Regions from separate parts of the Sediminibacillus sp. JSM 1682029 genome, predicted to be linked through region 2. Evidence: a T-box and tRNA genes for the amino acid it is inferred to sense, from the RefSeq annotation. Region 2 holds a T-box; the other holds one or more tRNA genes.

Region 1 (10,283 bases), on a different contig from region 2:
TCGAGGACTTAACTTAAAACAAAAAGTGAAGGCGACTGGTCAACAGCGTATGGATAGATCAGCCAGATTGTAGTACGCCGCTTTAAGCGTACGAAAAGCTGGATGAACTATACACTAGCTGTTAGGAGCCGTAACTGGATTAAAGCACCATCACGTGTGAAGTTCGTTGATGTCTTCCTTCTTATCTAGTTTTGAAGGTGTAAGTGATTTTTTGAAATTTACCCTTGATTTTTTGTGAAAAACAGCTATAATAGTTGTTGTCACAAAAAAAGTACACTTGGATGTACGCCAAAATGAGTCTGGTGGCAATAGCGGAGAGGTCACACCTGTTCCCATGCCGAACACAGCAGTTAAGCTCTCCAGCGCCCATGGTAGTTGGGGCTTTGCCCCTGCGAGAGTAGGACGCCGCCAGGCATATCCGTTCCACCGTAGCTCAGTGGTAGAGCAATCGGCTGTTAACCGATCGGTCGTAGGTTCGAATCCTACCGGTGGAGCCATGGAGAGCTGTCCGAGTGGCCGAAGGAGCACGATTGGAAATCGTGTAGACCGCTACCGCGGTCTCGAGGGTTCGAATCCCTCGCTCTCCGCCATTTCTTAAATGGCCCGTTGGTCAAGTGGTTAAGACACCGCCCTTTCACGGCGGTAACACGGGTTCGAATCCCGTACGGGTCACCACTTAATTGGAGGATTAGCTCAGCTGGGAGAGCACCTGCCTTACAAGCAGGGGGTCGCAGGTTCGAGCCCTGCATCCTCCACCATTAGAGAATTTGATAGGAATAATCTCCTACATTATCGCGGGATGGAGCAGTCTGGTAGCTCGTCGGGCTCATAACCCGAAGGTCGCAGGTTCAAATCCTGCTCCCGCAACCAAAATCATTTTCTTCCAACGTTGATTATACTTCTTCGTTAGAAAACATAGTAGTACCCGCAGGGTGCAACCAAATTATTTTCACTTACTACGCTGAGTTACCTCTTGGCTAGTGAAAAATCCAGGTACTTGTAAGAGTGCAACCAAATTATTTCCTTAATATGGTCCGGTAGTTCAGTTGGTTAGAATGCCTGCCTGTCACGCAGGAGGTCGCGGGTTCGAGTCCCGTCCGGACCGCCACTTACATAGTTTCATATCATTTATTGGCTCGGTAGCTCAGTCGGTAGAGCAACGGACTGAAAATCCGTGTGTCGGCGGTTCGATTCCGTCCCGAGCCACCTTTTATTTTGGAGGGATAGCGAAGTTGGCCAAACGCGGCGGACTGTAAATCCGCTCCCATCGGGTTCGTAGGTTCGAGTCCTACTCCCTCCACCATTACATAGGGGTATAGTTTAACGGTAGAACAGAGGTCTCCAAAACCTCCGGTGTGGGTTCGATTCCTACTACCCCTGCCATTATTAATATGTTGGCGGTCGTGGCGAAGTGGTTAACGCACCGGATTGTGGCTCCGGCACTCGTGGGTTCGATTCCCACCGGTCGCCCCATTTTCCAGTGTGTGGTATAGTTGGGCTATAGCCAAGCGGTAAGGCATCGGGTTTTGATCCCGTGATTCGCTGGTTCGAATCCAGCTAGCCCAGCCAAAAAATGCGGAAGTAGTTCAGTGGTAGAACACCACCTTGCCAAGGTGGGGGTCGCGGGTTCGAATCCCGTCTTCCGCTCCATTTTAAGGCGGCATAGCCAAGTGGTAAGGCAGAGGTCTGCAAAACCTTTATCACCGGTTCAAATCCGGTTGCCGCCTCCATATGAATAACGTGCCGGTGTGGCGGAATTGGCAGACGCGCACGACTCAAAATCGTGTTCCTTCGGGAGTGTCGGTTCGACCCCGACCACCGGTATCCTAAAAAGACTCCAACTTTAAAGTTGGAGTCTTTTTTATGCCAAATTTTTTATTTTACGATTAACCACCTTGAATAACGGCTCTATACTGAATGTGGTGGTGTCCTCTGTTGCGATGGGTGTTTCTGCAGTGTGCAAAAAAGTGCAAAAAAATACACTCATTCCCTCTCTCTTTGTTACCTTAAAGTTGCTGACACAAAAGGAAAAAGAGAGGGATAGGAGTGCCACGCCATTATGGGGTTTAAAGATAAACAAGAGTATCGAAATCAAACCATCCAAGAACCTGTTTTGTCCAACATAATCCGTTCGGCTTTCCTTGCGTGAGCGTCGGTACTTATGTACCAGCTGTGGACGCACCTTTTATGAGCGCCTGCAGTGGTAGAGTTTTATCAACGGTGTACGAGTGCCTTGAAGACAACGGCATTACCTACACGGCCTTACTTAATGCAACTATTAAGACACGCTTATCTAATTTCAAGAAAATCCTCCTATCATAACATACTCAATTATATTGCTTCATATCTGAAATTTTACTATGTTTACCAGGGGAGGAATTAAAGTAACCTGCCACCGTAAAAAATTGCTCACCTCATCTACCAAAGGCAAATGCCAATAAAAGCATTTCTTTATAGCCATCAAATCCGAATAGTTCTACTAGAGCGTCATGATAAAATCCAGCAAAGATACTGCCTTGATAACCTAATGACAAAGTCGCTAGCCATGCAGTATTCATGGCATTTCCACCTCGTACTAGCATCTGACGGTACCCATGATTACCTAATACATCAATAGAGGCTGCTACCATGCCTGTACATAATATAAGTGCAGGGGCATCGATGAATTCTTTTTGCAAGATAATGGTATCCAATTTGTTTTTTAATGTGGTATTGCGTTTACTGACTAGGCTTAGGGCATGTTCACTTGGTATGTATTTGTATATATTGGGGGATGTTAAATTCTCAATATTGCGTGCCAATATATATATATTCAGGTCAATACCTAATTCACGAAAGATTCCCCAGTTTAGTTCATCCGATTTTTCTATGGTGGCTAGAATACTACTCAGGTCTAAAAGATTTATAGGAGTAGATTCGAACTTTTTAATCGCAGTACGCTGATTTAACACATCTTGCAATGTTTGAATGCTCCTTTGTAATGGAGGTTCTAAATGAATTAAATTTTCGGATGAATATTTTTTTTGATCTTCAAGTAGTGAATGATGAATCGAGATTTGTTTAAGGTTTTTAATTGTTCTTTCATGGTTTTCTTGCTGCATTTCTTGAATGATTTGATAAACATCCATTCTTTTCCCCTCCCTCTAATTTACCCCGCACTAGTTAAACGAAAGCTGATGGACAGTTTCAATTGATTAGTAATACACCTGTAATAGGTTCTTTATGATAATCAATGTTCAATAAATCTGTGATTGATTGTTCGTTATATTGTGTTATGTTTTGTAAAGTGATTCCGCTTGCCAGGGAAGTTCCTTGCATTTGTGCTAATGCGGCACCGGCATCTAAATGAATAACTTTGTATCCAAAAGCTCCATATTTGAATACTACTCTGTCATAGGCACCAGTCATGATTATCATTCCTTTAAATTGAGGCGTAGTGGATAGTTCTGTTATCTGATGAATGATATCGTTGAGATTTTCTATGTCACTTTTCGTACCTAATGGTTGGAGAGAGTGATTCTTTGGTTGGTAATAATAAACTTGTTTTGATAACCCGATAATATCTTTTGCGATGAGGTACAATTGAACGGAGCCAAGGTTGCCTCCAGTTGGACTAAAGCGTTGATTCTTTTCGTTCTTCGGTATCTCTTCGTCTGGATGCTTACGCCACCCCCCTCCACTTAACAGGACTCTTGCAAGTTTATTCTTTGTTGGTAAAGCTTCCGTACTGGAATTAGCGAAAATCGAAGGGGTGTATGGCTTTCTCATGGAGGGAAGTTCTTCAGACGGGGCTAATTTTATATGCTCTAAATTAGGATATACTTTCGCTTGGTGTGTAAGCATATGGACATTGGCTTGGTAATGAACTTGATGGCCCTTAGGATTGTTTAAATTGTTAGACGGCCAATTTATTTCGTTTTCATATTGAAATGCAAGTTCTGGAATCTTCGGAGATAATCCTTTTATTGGCAAACAATGTTTACATCCTGGCCGTCTTGGTACTCTTCTTGTTTCTTTAGTCCATTTCGTAAGGTCATAGGTATTAAAATTACTTCCTGTTTGATGCGGTAATAAACGAGTCAAAATATAGGCAACTTCCATAGTAGTCAATTCCGTCCACATCTCAATGAGAAACGAATCCGTTTGTTTTTCAATCCGAGATTTTCGTTGGTTGCTGCTATAGAGACTTGCAAAGCATTCATAACAAGCTGTTTCTTTTCTATTAAAGTAAGGTCCTAATAAGCCGATATCTCCGTGGAGAGAGCTTAATAACCAGGGAATACCTTTAGCAGCACATATGTCGTCCACTTTTGTTAAAATATCGTGTGGAATGGATCCACTTAATAATACGATAACAAATGTCTCCTCACAAAGCTTTATATCATATATACTTTTTTGTGTGACATTTTCAGCCCCAAACAATTTCAAACTGGAATGTAGTTGTTTTGCATTAGTAGTATTGCTTAAAATTAAAATATTCTCATCTGCTAATCTTTTCAAACCTTCATTCGCAGATTTATTATACCTCGTTGAATCGGTATGTCTTCTGAAAAAGTCTAATATGTTTTTATCAATATCTTCCCTGTAGTCCTCTTTATCTAAAGGTCCATCCTCCAGCAAACCACGAGAGTATAATAATGCTAAATTATTAAATATCATTTGTCTTTTAATTTGTGGATTCTTACGATAAATATCTTCTACGCTGTTTGTTCCATCCAAAATAGGCAGGAAATGTTCAAAAAATCTATAAACATTTTTTCCAGGAAAGTATTGTAGTGACTCTCCTCCATGAATGATAACCCCGTCTTCTATCGGTATCAATTGAAATGAATCTGGAAAATGAGGATACTTAGGCAATGAAAACTGAGGATCTAGCTGTACTGCTTTCCCCATTCGTTGGGATGAAATTTTATTCATTTCTGTCTCTCCCTCCTATAGTATCGTGAAGGCATAGTTTATTTTGGATGAAGAACTTCCCTGGAAATATATTGATTGGTAACATTCAGCTGGTAGTAAAATCTTGATTCACGTCTTTCAATTTCACCAAATTCATGTAAGACATAAGAGAAGATGGCCCCTGCCCAACCTATGAAGGGAGGTAAATAACCTTTTGGTCCTGAGAAGGGGAACTGGTCATTGTAATCATAGACATTGTTTCGATAGTTAGACAAGGCCGAATTTGATTGTAATTGTTCCTCAAAGCAAGAGTAGTCGATGCCTATATGTGGAGTAAGTACAGGTCCAACTCGGAGAAATGGATGATCGTACACGATTGGAATCCAGCAAGCTCTTTTACGATATACTTGATAGTCTAACTGTCTATAAATTTTGGAGGTATAAGTAGCGGTGGCAAGGGTATAAATTTTAGCCACTGACAAGGTGTTAAAAAAATGATCGAAATCCTCTTCTACCAACATACTAGTCGAGATAGATGGGAATTTATTCCTTATATGATTCATTAGTCCTGTGCCGAATTCACCAACAGAAATGAAATGAATCGATTCCATGGAACTTACCTCCTAGGATAATAGTATCGAATTTAGGAATTTTATGGATTATCATTGACCTGTATTACCTGCTTAATTATATTTTAAATATGGGCAATAATCAGATAATTAAATTGCTTACTAGTATATCAAAGAATAAATATACTGTATATGAGCATATCGATATATACTCTTTATCTTCTCCTCTAGGAAAATTTCCTCCCATGTCATAGATAATCCATCCACGAGTCAAAGGGTAAGCAATGTCCGTTGTTGAAATTCCGCTTTTATCTGTTCATCACCATTAGCTAGGCTTCCAATGTCATCAAAACTATATGTTACCTAGGTAACGAGTCTTTGATATTACTCCATAGTAATTTATTACATATGGGTAATATAAATTAAGAAATCTCAATTGAATGGAGGTGATGATATGACAGTATCGACTAACGCAAAGCTTAATGACTTGCTTGAAGACATCGAGCTGGAAGTTGTTGAATTGGACCAGGTGGAAGCAGTACCGTCAACTGCTGCAACAAGTGGTAGCTCGTCTTCCTCAACATGTGGATCTTCTTCTTGTTCATCCACATCATCCAGCTGTGCATAGGAATGTTCCGCTAAAATCAGTTTGTTTAACTTCAACAAAGACTTTTGTGTACTCATCCTTAGTAATGTAACTTCACATAAGAACATATTGAAGAGTTGCCCATTTATGAATAATGAGTATTTTAAGGAGGTCGAAGGAAATGAAGGATGTTAAATTTGATGCCCTGCTAGAAGATATTGAATTAGAAGTTGTGGAATTAGATCAGGTAGAGGCAGTACCATCAACCGCTGCAACAAGTGGCAGTTCGTCTTCCTCAACATGTGGATCTTCTTCTTGTTCATCCACATCATCTAGCTGTGCATAATCAGCATTTTGAATAAAAATTGGAAAAATAGGGGTAATCAGTTTGACTATCCCTATTTTTCTCTAACAAGGAGTACAGATGGAAAGGTGAACGGTATGGATGTATCTCCTATCGTAAGAAAGAATCACGTTGCAAGTAATGAAGTAATCCAATTAAAAAGCGAATTTTATCAAGCGTTTGTCCATTATAGAAAAGAGCGACAAAGGTTAAAACAGCAAGAAGAAGAGGCTCATCAAAAACTTTCAAAGTTAATAGATGAGGATGAGCACTTGAGGATAACGTACATCTATTTGAAAAGAATGATTAATAAAACGAAACTGGATCCACGAAAGATTCCTAAATTCGAATTCCTCCCTAATGAGTTGAAAAATTACTTTTTTGACCTTCTTATTACTCGTAAGGAAGTCAAAAAGTATGAAGTACAAATAGAGCACTTGTTTAATCAGGAAATAGAGAATGGTAATAAAATGATGATCAATCTTGTTAAACAGAATCAAACTATTCAAAACGCACTGATGCTGACAAATCATAAAATGCATCAAAAGATAAATTCATCGTCTAATGCAAAAACAATGGATAAAGTGTGGAAGGTGCTAGGTAGATCCTATGCAAAAACTGCTCCTTTATCAACTTTTACTTCTTTATCTTTTATTGATACAAAAGAAGAAAAAAGAAGAATAGAGTTAAATCAATCCATTCTATTAAAACTATTCTACTGTGTCTTAGAACTTGATGAGGTATTGGTTCAAAGTTCTTTTATGGTTGACTTTGAAATCACAAATGATGGCATTTTGGTTGAAAGCTTTTTAGAGGATATCGATAAGAATAGTAGTTTTATTGGAAATCAATCCCGAAAGTTTTTATTGTCATCGAAGTCATTGCTAGAAATAGAACCGGGAAAGGTGCTATCAACAAAGGACTTAATAGTCGAGCTAGGAATTACTAATAACGAATTGACCCTGATTCGAAAGCTCGTACGTTACGGTTATCTTAAACATACTGCCCATGACAAGGATCCTTCTATAGAGGATTTGATCAAATTTTTAGTTCAATGCGATGGAGGGAACTCCGATTGTCTAAAAGAAATCATTTGGATATTAGAAGCTATAAAACAAGATTTGGAATCTTTTATGGATAACCACATGGTGATAAGTGAACGTGAGCAATTATTATTGCGAATAGAAAGTCGAATAAAAAAAGCATTTGAACTGACAGGTCGTAACATTGATTTACATTCGACTTCGCTGGTTTCGGAAAATTATTATGTGCCTGCTGATCCGCACCAGTTTGCATTGCCTGACAGAGTTCAAAAAGATATTGAAACGTACAAAGAAATTCTTGCCATTTTTGATCATCGGCTTTTATTTCAATTATCGATTCGTTATAAGTTGTTTCGAAGTAATAATAGCATCCTTTTTAACGATATAAAGCCGGAACTTGTCAAGTTTGCAAATGCATTTGAGGAACAGGCACTTCTTAAAGATTTTAGCAATAGTATTTTCACTGAGTCTCCATTAGGCAGGGTACTGAATCAATTAAAGCGGGAGTATTACAAGGTTATTTCTGAAACATTGTCTGGAGAAGATGTCACTTTGGATTTGAAACTAATTGATGAAATTGCAAGAGTGTTAAAAGAAAACGGAGTAAAGCGCCGCTGCTATGATACTTTCTTAGTCCAACAGGTAACAAAAGAGAAGTATATAGTTAATCATATAAAATCGAGTTACTTGGGAAATTATTTTCGGCATATCAAAAAGGAAAGCCAGAAGCAACTATATCAAAAATTAAAAAACAGGTTAACAAGAGTCGGAGAAGACATTGCTACATTCTCTCCTTCATACGGCTTTAATCCAAATATCATTCCAATAAAAGGAGATTATGAGCTGGTAGATAAAAAGAGCCTGCTTCCCAACCAAATTAATATCGGAGCATGTAACATTTATTGGAGCCAACAAGAAAATAGATTTATCTTCTACAATGAAAAACATAAGAGATTTATCCCTATATACTTAGGAAGTTTGGCTTCTTATCATCTTTCCGAAGACTTCAAACTAGTTACTTACCTTGGACAGTCTGCATTTTTGTCCGGAATGACGATTGAATATGATGGGATACGTATGGAGAAACCTTTTGTGCAGATTGGAAAAATCGAGTTTGGATCTTTAACGTTGCAAAGGAGAAAGTATATTATACATAGCTGTCTTTTGGAGAGAATTGGTCCAAATTTAAAAGGATTTCAGCAAATGATGGAAGTGATGGAGCGCTATCAGATTCCAAAAGTTTCTTTTGTACGGATATTTCTCATACAACACGAAAAACTCAGCATCATTTATGGAGAAAAGGGGTTACACAAGCCTCTTTTTTTAGACATAACAGAGCCTGTTTTTTTCAATCGGATATTAAAACATATTCAGAAACAAATAAAAAAATATAAAGAGGTCGCCGTAGTTTTCGAAGAGGCACTCCCAAACCCGTATCATCAAGAGTATATGACGGAAATTTCGATTGATGTTTAATATGGAGAACTCCCAATAAGAGGGATGGGGATGAATATGGGCAATTATAAAATAATCAAAGGTGAAAATGGTGTAAAGGTATTGAACGGTAACAAAATGATTGAGTTGAAAAATATTGATTATCAGCATATCAAGTCCCTATGCGAGCAAAAAAATATCCATATACACAATCAATTTTTTGCTAGTTTAAGTCAAAAAATGCATTTAGAAGTGAAGACAGCTCAACTTAAAACAGTATATTCACTTGGCAATCAAACATTATTTGTGTCTAATTACTGTGAGAGGTGTTTAGCTTTACTGTTCCCTATCTCCACATTAGTACATCATAAGTTGCCTTCATATTTAGAAAGCCAACTATTTAGAGAGAATAAACAAGTTATAATGGATAAATTTGGAATAGTTAGTATCAAATCCTTGATGAATATTTCCCATGTTTCCTGTTGTCCGGTCGATAAAAAAGAAGTGGAGGAGATTTTACCAGAAGGAAAAATAAATGAACGGAATTTACGAGATTCTATTCTATCCAATGCTGTTTCAAGGTTAGCCTTCAAACATGATAAAGGAGTTTGGAAAATAGAGGCTAATATCTTTGGAAAAAATCAACTTTTTTTGGGGGTTAGCAAACAATCTGTAGTAGAAAAGTTATATGTGTATATTTTATGTCGTTACTATCATTATAGTGAGTATGGAATTGGGTTTACTCCTAAATCGGCATATTTAAACTTGCGGAGAAAATCTTTATTGAATCATTTCGAAGGGAATGAAAAACAATTAGTGAATATTGGTCATCTGCTTCGGGAAATAGGCATTTCTTATCCGATCAGCAAGGCATCTTTCATCCATATAGATGATAAACGATTACCTTTCTCTGTACTTAAATTAGTAGTAAAGGATCGTTCGTATAATGGGATTGGTTTCAGCTTGGAAGAGTGTTTGGTGGATATAGTGGAACAAGTAGAAAGTGGAAGGGCTGCGATACAGAATAAAGAATTAGACGAGAATCGAAATAAGACCTTGTACCGCTATAGGGATGCCTTAAGTGATAAATATCAATTTATCATATTGGGAGAAGGTTGATAGATGTGAAGGAAAGAAATAGCTTAATAGAAACGATTCGAAATCAGAAGTCTTCCATTCTATATTATTCCCCATCAATTGGGTATATCCATTGTTTTATCACTTATGCTGGCAATAAAGCACGAACATTCAATCCATTAACTAGCACGAAAATATTTGTCTATATTTATGTGGATTATAATAAAGTGACACTAGGGCCGGTCTTTCAACAGGGTCAAGTTGGCTGTCCAAAATGTTTTGAGGAACGAAGAAAGCTCAATCGGCGCTATTATCATATTAATGATGAGGAAAGT
Region 2 (10,283 bases):
CATATTTTCCCCCCTTCCTGAAACCATAAAATGGTGACTTGGAGTTGGTATATTTTTCCTTACCTTCCATGCAACCAACGAGCATGCAGACATTCTCCTTCAAACTACCGAAATAATAATCCAAACCCTTTACTAGTTGGGAAGGAATCAATTCGTTTAATAAGTTCTCATGTTTGATAAACTGGGACAGCTTTTTGCAGCAGCTGTTCCACCGCAACACTGGATTCCCTGTATATTCAATAGGTTTTACGCAGGCATATATTACAAAACACTTTCCTGAATCTGTTGGTCAAACATACAAAAAACAGAACCTGACTGGTTTAGGGAGGTGAAGTCCTCCTGTTCTTGCAATTGAAATGCACCATTATCAATGGTAACTGAAACGGAATCCTTTTGGGGAGCTTTTATTAAATCATGAACCTCCTGTATTGATAAGAAGATACGTCATCCTTTTCTTCCTTTATAAATCTCTATATCTAATTTAACATAAAATTACAATAATTATTGTTCTCCAGGATACATTCCTATCCACTACCCAACGCTTACTATATGACAACTGGCTATGATAAAAGCATAGCCAGGGACAAAGCGCAAGAGCCTGTATAAAGGAGTACAGGCTAGGCCGCCACGTCCTGTGGCAACGCCTGCATGACCCACATCGCCACATCGCGTGGGCCTCCGACAAGCTTAAGACAGCCTCGCCGTTGCACTTTCCGACACACAGAGGGTGGGCTTAAGACCTCGAGGGGGTAGGCGCTGGAGCTTTTCAGCCAATCATTATCTCCAGACGATGAAATGTATATTCTCCAATACAACAATGAAAAAACCGAACGAATTGGAATCGTTCGGTTTTAAACTTGGCATTATGATTTTGTCACAGCTCCCTCTTTCTAACCCCGTAACTCTGCCTGGTGTTTTTCCTCTACTGCGGACAGAATTGTCTGGTAGGATGCTTCTACTTCCTCATCTTTCAATGTTCTGTCCGGATCCTGATAGAACAAGCTGAAGGCTATCGACTTTTTACCAGGCTGCAAGTGTTCACCTTGATAAACATCGAAAACTTGAACTTCTTTCAACAATGTGCCTCCTTGTTCTACAATCGTGTTTTTAATATCTCCGGCCGCGACTGCCTGATCGACCACCAAAGCGATATCCCTTGAAACGGAAGGGTAACGCGGAATCTTTGAAAAATCCGGTTCATTCTTTGTCTGCTCCAACAATGCATCCATATCCAGATCAAATACATAGGTATCCTTTAAATCATAGGATTGCTGTAAAGACGGATGAAGCTGGCCGATGAAACCAATCGATCGCTCCTCGATAAACACCTGCGCCGTCCTTCCAGGATGCATTCCTTCAATTTTAGCCTGTTTAAAGGCAGCTGCTATTCCCAGTTTCTCCAGTAAGCCTTCGACAACACCTTTCACCAGGAAAAAGTCAACTTGTTTCTTTTCCTGCTGCCAAGGATGGAGGAGCCAATCTCCTGTAATGGCACCGGAAACTCTTAGTAATTCGCCGGGCTGTTCAGACAGGTTTCCCGGGGTCGGTGACACGAAAACAGTCCCTACTTCGTAATAAGCGAGGTCGGCCTGTTTTCTGGCTGCATTATAAGAAAAAGACGCAAGTAGTTCCGGAAGAATGCTTAACCGCAAATTGCTGTGCTCTTCACTCATCGGCATCGATAAGCGGATGGATTCCATTGCATGCTCCCGGACTTCCGGGCTTACGAGTGTTTCAGCCCGCTCCTTACTTGTCAGGGAATAGGTGATTGCTTCCATTAAGCCAGCACCTTCCATATAACGCTTGATTTCACGTTTCAACAATTGGCGTGATGTCAGACCACCTGCTTGCCCTGCCCCACCAGGAAGGGTGAACGGTAAATTATCATAGCCGTATATACGTGCAATTTCTTCTACCATGTCCTCAAACAATGTGATATCCCCGCGCCTGGTCGGAATCGAAACAACAAATATGCCATCATTTGCTTTGAAATCGAAGTGAAGCTTCCGTAATATATCAGAAATTTCCTGGGTAGAGATGTCAGTTCCAAGTCGTTCATTGACTTTTTCGGTACTTACTTCTACCGTGGCTTCAGACCTGTCCAATTCCTCAAATTCTACCGGACCATCCAGTACAGTACCTTCCGCATATTTGCTCAACAGCCGGCACGCTCTCAATCCGGCCCTTCTCACCCTGTCAGGATCGACGCCTTTTTCAAACCGGGTACTGGATTCGCTCCTTAGCCCATGATCTTTCGAGCTTTGTCTGACTGCGGCAGGAGAAAAATAAGCAGCTTCCAGTAAAACTGTTGTCGTTTGTTCCGAAACCTCGGAATCCGCTCCGCCCATCACTCCTGCAATAGCTGTTGGCTCCTGGCCATTGGTGATGACTAAGTGATTGGATGAAAGTTCTCTTTCTTGATCATCTAACGTCGTAATGGTCTCTTTGTCGCGAGCTCTGCGCACGACAATTTCCTTCGATCCGAAACGGTCATAGTCGAAAGCATGTAACGGCTGCCCGTATTCCAACAAGACATAATTGGTGATATCGACCACATTGTTGATTGGTCTGATGCCGGCCGCAATCAAGTAATTTCTCATCCATAAAGGAGAGTTTTTGACTCTTACATTCTCGATCACAAACGCTCCATAATAGGGATTGAGCTCCGGTTCCTCCACTTTGACGGAAACATAATCCACCGCCTTTTGAGATGCAAAATCGATCGATTCATCCGGCAGTTTGACTGGTGTATCCAAAATGGCCGATGTTTCGTAAGCGACCCCGAGCATACTTAAAGCATCTGCACGGTTCGGTGTAAGTCCCAATTCTAAAATGGCATCGTCCAAGTTCAGCAACTTCAGTGCATCGGAGCCTACTTCCGCATCTTCCGGAAATACGAAGATGCCTTCTGCAAACTCCTTCGGTACAAATTTCTCCTCAATGCCTAATTCTTGCAGCGAGCAAATCATACCATGGGATTCAACACCGCGCAGCTTCGCTTTCTTGATCTTTACATTTCCGGGCAATACGGCGCCCGGTTTCGCAACAGCAACCTTTTGACCTTGAGCAATGTTGGGCGCTCCGCATATAATTTGCAGTTCTTCTTCTCCTGTATCCACTTGACACAAATTCAGCTTGTCAGCGTTGGGATGCTTTTCGCAAGACCGTACATAGCCGACAACTACATCAGAACTTGTTTCGGCAACATATTCTATGCCTTCCACTTCTATTCCGGATTTTGTTATTTTTTCGGCCAGCTGTTCTGGCGAAATATTGTCTATATCTACATAATTTTTCAGCCAATTCAAAGATACGAACATGTTTTTTCCTCCTGATTTACGCTTTATGGTACTGCTTTAAGAAACGGATATCATTCGTATAGAAATGCCGGATATCATCTACCCCGTATTTCAGCATAGCGATTCGTTCAGGACCCATACCGAAAGCAAAACCTGTATATTCCTTGGGGTCATAGCCCGCCATTTCCAACACCCTGGGATGAACCATGCCGCCACCCAGTATTTCGATCCAACCTGTTCCTTTACAAACGGAGCATCCTTCTCCATGACAGACTTTGCAGGATATGTCCATCTCTACAGACGGCTCTGTAAAGGGGAAGAAACTCGGACGCAGACGGATTTCTCTTCCCTCGCCGAACATTTGCTTGGCAAAGCGGTTCAGTACACCTTTCAAGTCGCTCATTCGAACATTCCGATCCACATACAAACCTTCTACCTGTGTGAACTGGTGGGAGTGGGTGGCGTCGTCCGTATCCCGGCGATACACTTTTCCAGGACATATCATTTTGACTGGTTTGCTTCCATGATATTTCCCCATCGTCCTAGCCTGTACCGGAGAGGTGTGCGTGCGCAACAGCAGTTCTTCCGTGATATAAAAAGAATCTTGCATATCGCGGGCTGGATGCCCCTTCGGCAGATTAAGCGCCTCAAAATTGTAGTAATCCGTTTCGACTTCAGGACCTTCCCGGACTTCGAATCCCATTCCGATAAACAAATCCTCGATTTCCTCGATAATGGAAGTGAGTAAGTGCGGTCCGCCTACAGTGACTGGACGGCCCGGCAACGTAACATCGATTGTTTCTTTTTCAAGTTTTTCCTCCAGCTCTTTTGTTTCGAGCCTCTCTTTTTTCGCATCAAGTTCACCTGCAATTGCTTCCCTTACTTTGTTTGCCAATTCACCGATGACAGGCCGCTCTTCTTTCGACAGCTTGCCCATTCCACGTAAAACTTCCGTGATCGGACCTTTTTTACCAAGATAAGCCACCCTTATCTCCTGAAGATCATTCAAGGTGTCTGCCTGTTCTACTTTGGTCAGCGCTTCCTCTTTTAGTTCTTGTAATCGTTCCCTCATGTGCAGGAACCTCCTTTTCGTCGTGAAATGATAAGTTAGCCGATTAACTATTCCTCGCCCGTCTTGTTTTCAATGCAATGAAATGCTAAGTGCTAGCCCCCGTTCCCACAGTTCGACCCCGCACCTGCTCATCACATAAAAAAGTCCCGTCCCCACTTATAAAGAAGGGACGAGACTTGTGTATCGCGGTACCACCCTTGTTGATGCATATGCATCCACTCGAGTTTGATAACGGAAAAAATCCGGGACACCGTTACTTGCCGGAAAACAAGGTCCAGGTGTCGGCTCCAGAGTGAAAATTCAATCATTACCACGATAGAAATGCTTCCAGTCTACGGCATTTCTTCCCTTAAATCGATTTGTAATCATCTACTGACTCTTTCTCGGCCTGTAAATATAATGAATGTTATTTTATTATTATAGAAAAAGCGTTCGTTTCTTGCAACCCTTAACAGCCATTACTTTTCAAGCGTGGCAAGATGATAAAGCAAAATGCCGGCAGCCACACTGACATTCAACGATTCTGCCTTGCCGAAGATAGGAATGTATACGAGGGTGTCCATCTTTTCCAATATAGACGGAGAAATCCCCGCACCCTCGTTTCCGACTACCAGTGCCGCTTTTTCCGGCACCGGTAAAGCTGTATATGGACGCGCATTTGCCAATGCAGCACCCCAAACTGCAAATTCCGCATCTTGCAGTCGGTCAATTACCGGCAGTAGATCGGTTTGAAAAATCGGCAAATGGAAAATGGATCCCTGAGTGGATCGCAAGACTTTGTCATTAAAAATATCCGCAGACCCGGAACCTACATAAATTGCATCGAATCCTGCGGCATCTGCCGTCCGGATCATGGTCCCAAGATTGCCTGGATCCTGGACATTGTCGACGAGCAGCAGCTTCTCAAAATCCTGATCCTCCGGCTGCTTTGCTTCCACCACGGCAGCTATTCCCTGGGGAGTTTTAGTATCGGTAATCGTTTTTAAGATATGGTCAGAAACAATGATTGTTTCCTGATTTTCCAGCCAGTCTGGGATTTCCGCCCCATCAGCCAGAATGACTTCTTTCACATGCCAATCACTTTTCCAAGCCTCTTCAATCATATGATAACCTTCTACTATAAAAAGGTTTGTTTTTACTCTTTCTTTCCGTTTTTTTAATTTTTGCCAGTTTTTTACCCTGCCGTTTTGCACTGAAGTTATCACGTTCATCATCCTTTTGGTGAAGTTCTTATCTATCATACATATTTCCATGTATCATGGTCAAACTATCTATCACATACTGAAATAAATAAGATATGAGGTGGAAAAATGGATTTGAATTTACGTAAAGCTATCCTTTCCAATGTAGCAGACAACAATACTGAACAATTGGAGGCAACCATACTGGATGCGATTGAAAGCGGAGAAGAAAAAATGCTGCCTGGTCTAGGTGTGTTGTTCGAGCTGATTTGGCAGCAATCGGACGAGTCCGATAAAGAAGAAATGTTGTCCGCTTTAGAAAAAGGAGTCCAGCAAGCACAGTAAACAAAAAGCGGATGTACCCGTTTAAAGCACGGCTTGCAGATCCGGATGAAAGCCCATGAATCCTTTGAAGACGTGGCCGGGACAAAAGCTTGGCCACCAAAACAAAAACGGAATGAATTTGAACTATCAATCAACTTCGTTCCGTTTTTACTATTTGTATTCCTTAGTTAGACTTCTTATTATCCTGTTGTGTAATGCGTGCTTCGTATCACTACGGAAAGCTACTATGCTTTCCACGGGCACGGCTTCCACTTCCACGGAAAGCGTAGTAGCTTGCCGGAGTGGAATGTTGCTCTTTTTAAGGAAGGGTTAGAACGGTTTACTTGTTATAACTCAAAAACCGAGCGAAATGTATCGTGTTCGATCCATTTCGCTCGGTTTTTGTCGTTTTGGCCGTTGCTTGTCCAGGCAAAATCAGGTAATATGATAGTAACGAACTACCTATCGGAGGAACATGCATGGAAATCAGACAACTTCAAAACCTCATCCAAATGCAAGCAATGTCCATTTTAAGTGGAGGGAACGGTTCATCTAGTGATTCTGCCTTTCTAGAAACCGCTTTTCAACAAATACTTCAGCAACAAATGGGAACTGCCCGGACGTCCACTAGTACCTACAAGCCTGAAGCTTCTTCTATGGCTAACAGTACCCCGGTTATGCCGGTATATACGCCAGACATCGATTATACAGAAAGTAAATCAACCAGTCATTCCGGAGCGATTGATAATTATATCGAACAAGCCGCAGAAACATTTGGAGTCGACCCTAAATTGATCCGCTCCGTCATTCAAGCGGAATCAAACTTTAACGCCAATGCGGAAAGTGGTGCAGGTGCACAGGGCTTGATGCAACTAATGCCTTCCACGGCCCGTGGACTCGGCGTTCAAAATGCTTTTGATCCTTTGCAAAACATCATGGGCGGAACCAAGTATTTAAAACAAATGCTGGACCGCTACAGTGGAAACACTTCGCTGGCACTGGCTGCTTACAATGCCGGTCCGGGTAATGTGGATAAATATGATGGAATTCCACCCTTCCAGGAAACCCAAAACTATGTAGGTAAAATTATGGATTCTTATCGAGTTTAAAGTAGAAAGGAGCTGTTCTGAATGGACAGCTCCTTTTGCGTTTACGATATAAATTTCAACCAAATGTAATCTCTTTCACTTTCTCTTCATCCAACCCTTTGATGACTTCCACGATTAACTTGACCGCATTTTCAAAATCATCTTGGTGCAAAATTGCAGCATGAGTGTGGATATAGCGTGTGGCAACAGTGATGGATAAGGCAGGAACACCATTTGCCGTTAAGTGAATAGAACCTGTATCTGTTCCACCTGCAGCCATTGTCGCATATTGGTAAGGGATTTTCTTGTCATCGGCTGTGTCCAGCACGAAATCCCGCAACCCTTTATGAGAGATGGCAGAAGCATCGTAAAGAATGATTTGCGGGCCTTCTCCAATTTTACTATCCGCTTCCTTGTCGGAAATACCAGGTGTGTCGCCGGCAATACCAACATCGACGCCAAATCCGATATCCGGTTTGATTGTATGTGTGGCGGTGCGGGCACCACGGAGTCCTACCTCTTCCTGTACGGTACCGACTCCGTAAACTACATTCGGATGATTTTCACCCTTTAAACGCTTGAGTACTTCAATGGCGATTGCACAGCCAATCCGGTTATCCCATGCTTTAGCCAGAAGCAGCTTTTCATTGTTCATTTGGGTGAATTCGAAGTAAGGAACGATCGAATCTCCCGGGCGGACACCGAACTCTTCGGCTTCTTCCCGGCTGGATGCACCGATATCGATAAACATATCCTTTATTTCCACTGGCTTTTTACGTGCTTCTGCCGGCAAAATGTGAGGAGGTTTCGAACCGATGATTCCGGTAACATCTCCCTTTCTCGTCATAAGCGTCACACGCTGTGCAAGCATTACCTGACTCCACCAGCCACCGATTGTTTGGAAATAAACAAACCCTTTGTCATCAATGCGGGTGACCATAAAGCCCACTTCATCCAAGTGTCCAGCTACCATCACTTTAGGTCCGTTTTCTTTGCCGGTTTTCTTTGCAATCAAGCTTCCGATATTATCGGTGAACACTTCATCCGCATAAGGAGCTATATACTTTTCCATCACTTCTCTTGCTTCTTTTTCGTTGCCGGATATCCCTCTTGCATCCGTTAATTCCTTCAGCATGGTCACTGTTTCATTGTACTCTGCCATATGTAATTTCCTCCTTTTTAGGGTTCACCTTGAATTATAGCGGTTTTTTCCAGGATAGACAAAACATACCCTTCGTCTTTACACCGAATTAGTATCCTCGCAGTTGACGTTCATGATTCACCTCGTTTTTTTTGTTATATGCTTCCTGAATAGCTACTTCCGGAAAACCAAGCTGTGCACCCAATTGCAGGTACGTGGTAAATAACTGTGTGTAGTTTTCTTTACTGGGATCTTGCTTGAATGCTATGATTTGTTCATAGACTAGGAGAAACAACTGCGTGTCATCTAAACCAGTGGACCTTACTATCTCAGAATCATAGCGGTAGCCGGTATCAAGCCCTAAAGAAAGAATGAAATGCAAGCCATCCACGTATTCTTCAAGGATCACGCTCGATTCGCTTTTCGCCTTTTTGCTCCAAAACTTGAAACAGCGTGTTTCATTCGCTAATTCTCCGGTTTCCACTAATAGGGCTAACACTTTTCTTTCGAACAATTCCTCTGCTTTCACTTGGTTATTCGTTTGAATATGCTCATCCAATAATCGTTGTGTTTCAAATAATTGCTCCCAATGCATCTTTATGTTTCTCCTTTTTGAACTTTTTCTCGATTATAACATGCTTGATCGCAAATTGTTGAAACCTTGCCCTGGTTCTATTCGTAAAGGAGAGAAGACTCTAAAACAGGAGACGGTGTGTATGATTGTCCTACTATTTCGCTTGCTGATTTTTATCGCAATGGTGATGCTGCTTTATACGATATATAAATATTTGATCAACCCCAACAGAAAACTGGAAGTAGCCCGGGAAAAGAAAGATTTCTACTTTCTTGATGAGCCTGACAATATCAAAAAAAATTTTTTGATGACCTACAAAGGATTCATTTTCGAAGGAGAGAAGTACTTAGGGACGATTGAGGATTCGTTTGACGTCGTGAATATCAGTATCCATGCGCACTACCCAGGAGAATTAAAAGGACTGGAAAGAAAAGATTTGTACTTCATGGAAGAAGAAGTTTTGATAAGATATCCCTATGCGACAATTGAATGGAAACATCCGATTGATAAACTGCAGGTCAAAAAATGATAAGACAAACGAAGTGACCGGGACAAAAAATGGCCGCCAGAACAAAAACCGAATGAATCCGCTTTGGATTCGTTCGGTTTTTTGATTTATCAGGGCCTTAGAATGCAAAGCACCTTTCCTGAACAGGGATTTTAAACCATTTCACTAAAGACGAAGGCAGCCTTTTTGTATAAGTCACCTGTGTTTTTCTTACTGTTTGACTGTTGGAGTTTTTTCCGCAAAGAATTCCGTCCATTTTATCGTCATCTGTTTCTTCCGGAACAAATATAGAACCGGAAGCAATGTAAGAATCAGTGCGAACATGACCACCGGTGATAAACTCGATATCCATTTCCCGAACGATGTATAAAGGACGGCCAGAGGGATATTGGAGTAAAAAGAAGATCGAGCATACTCTTTGAAACTGGTAGAAATCTCTAAAATACATAATGACAATAAATGAAAATGAATAAAAGGGACAAGGCGTAAAACTGCGATTTGGGAGGTAGTGAACGTTGAACTTTTCCCCATCAATTTTTGCTTTACTTGCACCAGTTTAGACGACATGCCTGGCATCCACTGCACCAGTTTGTAGAACGTCATGCTTGATAAAGTAATACCGATGACAGAGTAAAAGGTTCCGGCTATCGCTCCGAATAATATCCCGCCGGTGATACAAATCAAGATAACAGGAAGGAAAAACAATGGACGAAGTAAATGAAAACCTATGAACATCAGAGGCGCCAAAAATCCCCCTGTCTCGGCTGCGGTCAACAGATAGCTGCTGACATCCCCCATCTTCTTTGCCCCCTTTTTTCTTTCAGCTCATTCTATGACAAGAGACGAGCTGTTATGACAAGAAGCTTCCACCGGAGTTGTCCTATTTAGCCGATTACTGCACGGTAACGTCTACCCTTTCCACTGAATGATTAAATAAAGATGAATGAAAAATAGCAGAGGCATTCCCAATTTAAAGCTGAAGTGCCGTGTTTTGTGCCTGAAGATGTACATCCCTGCCAAACCTCCAGCCGCCCCACCAATCAAAGCCCCTATCCAAAGCGTTTTTTCCGGTATCCTCCATTGATGTTTGACAGCC

Evidence for each region. A T-box is a leader RNA that pairs with one kind of tRNA and senses whether it is charged. The one in region 2 lies ahead of pheS (phenylalanine--tRNA ligase subunit alpha), so its partner is inferred to be a tRNA-Phe.
Region 1: it encodes a tRNA-Phe, which carries the amino acid that the T-box ahead of pheS (phenylalanine--tRNA ligase subunit alpha) is inferred to sense. The anticodon was not compared.

Annotation. Positions count from the first base shown of each region.
Region 1 covers NZ_JBEWYY010000008.1:169,080-179,362, reverse strand. The annotation lists partial or broken rRNA gene ABVF09_RS14665 (23S ribosomal RNA) at 1-16, shown strand, start outside; rRNA gene rrf (5S ribosomal RNA) at 299-414, shown strand; tRNA gene ABVF09_RS14655 (tRNA-Asn) at 423-497, shown strand; tRNA gene ABVF09_RS14650 (tRNA-Ser) at 499-590, shown strand; tRNA gene ABVF09_RS14645 (tRNA-Glu) at 601-675, shown strand; tRNA gene ABVF09_RS14640 (tRNA-Val) at 683-758, shown strand; tRNA gene ABVF09_RS14635 (tRNA-Met) at 794-870, shown strand; tRNA gene ABVF09_RS14630 (tRNA-Asp) at 1,032-1,108, shown strand; tRNA gene ABVF09_RS14625 (tRNA-Phe) at 1,134-1,206, shown strand; tRNA gene ABVF09_RS14620 (tRNA-Tyr) at 1,218-1,303, shown strand; tRNA gene ABVF09_RS14615 (tRNA-Trp) at 1,310-1,383, shown strand; tRNA gene ABVF09_RS14610 (tRNA-His) at 1,398-1,473, shown strand; tRNA gene ABVF09_RS14605 (tRNA-Gln) at 1,495-1,569, shown strand; tRNA gene ABVF09_RS14600 (tRNA-Gly) at 1,576-1,650, shown strand; tRNA gene ABVF09_RS14595 (tRNA-Cys) at 1,657-1,730, shown strand; tRNA gene ABVF09_RS14590 (tRNA-Leu) at 1,743-1,824, shown strand; gene ABVF09_RS14585 (nitroreductase family protein) at 2,415-3,128, opposite strand; gene ABVF09_RS14580 (SagB family peptide dehydrogenase) at 3,187-4,917, opposite strand; gene ABVF09_RS14575 (hypothetical protein) at 4,956-5,507, opposite strand; gene ABVF09_RS14570 (thiazolylpeptide-type bacteriocin) at 5,920-6,093, shown strand; gene ABVF09_RS14565 (thiazolylpeptide-type bacteriocin) at 6,233-6,397, shown strand; gene ABVF09_RS14560 (hypothetical protein) at 6,484-8,913, shown strand; gene ABVF09_RS14555 (hypothetical protein) at 8,944-9,990, shown strand; gene ABVF09_RS14550 (YcaO-like family protein) at 9,996-10,283, shown strand, end outside.
Region 2 covers NZ_JBEWYY010000002.1:376,333-386,615, forward strand. The annotation lists gene ABVF09_RS05760 (DUF6199 family natural product biosynthesis protein) at 1-3, opposite strand, end outside; gene pheT (phenylalanine--tRNA ligase subunit beta) at 891-3,320, opposite strand; gene pheS (phenylalanine--tRNA ligase subunit alpha) at 3,337-4,371, opposite strand; T-box leader at 4,534-4,765, opposite strand; gene ABVF09_RS05775 (TrmH family RNA methyltransferase) at 4,830-5,582, opposite strand; gene sspI (small acid-soluble spore protein SspI) at 5,682-5,897, shown strand; gene ABVF09_RS05785 (lytic transglycosylase domain-containing protein) at 6,356-6,985, shown strand; gene ABVF09_RS05790 (M42 family metallopeptidase) at 7,041-8,126, opposite strand; gene ABVF09_RS05795 (dUTP diphosphatase) at 8,215-8,700, opposite strand; gene ABVF09_RS05800 (sigma-w pathway protein) at 8,822-9,208, shown strand; gene ABVF09_RS05805 (TVP38/TMEM64 family protein) at 9,398-9,985, opposite strand; gene ABVF09_RS05810 (DUF1294 domain-containing protein) at 10,097-10,283, opposite strand, start outside.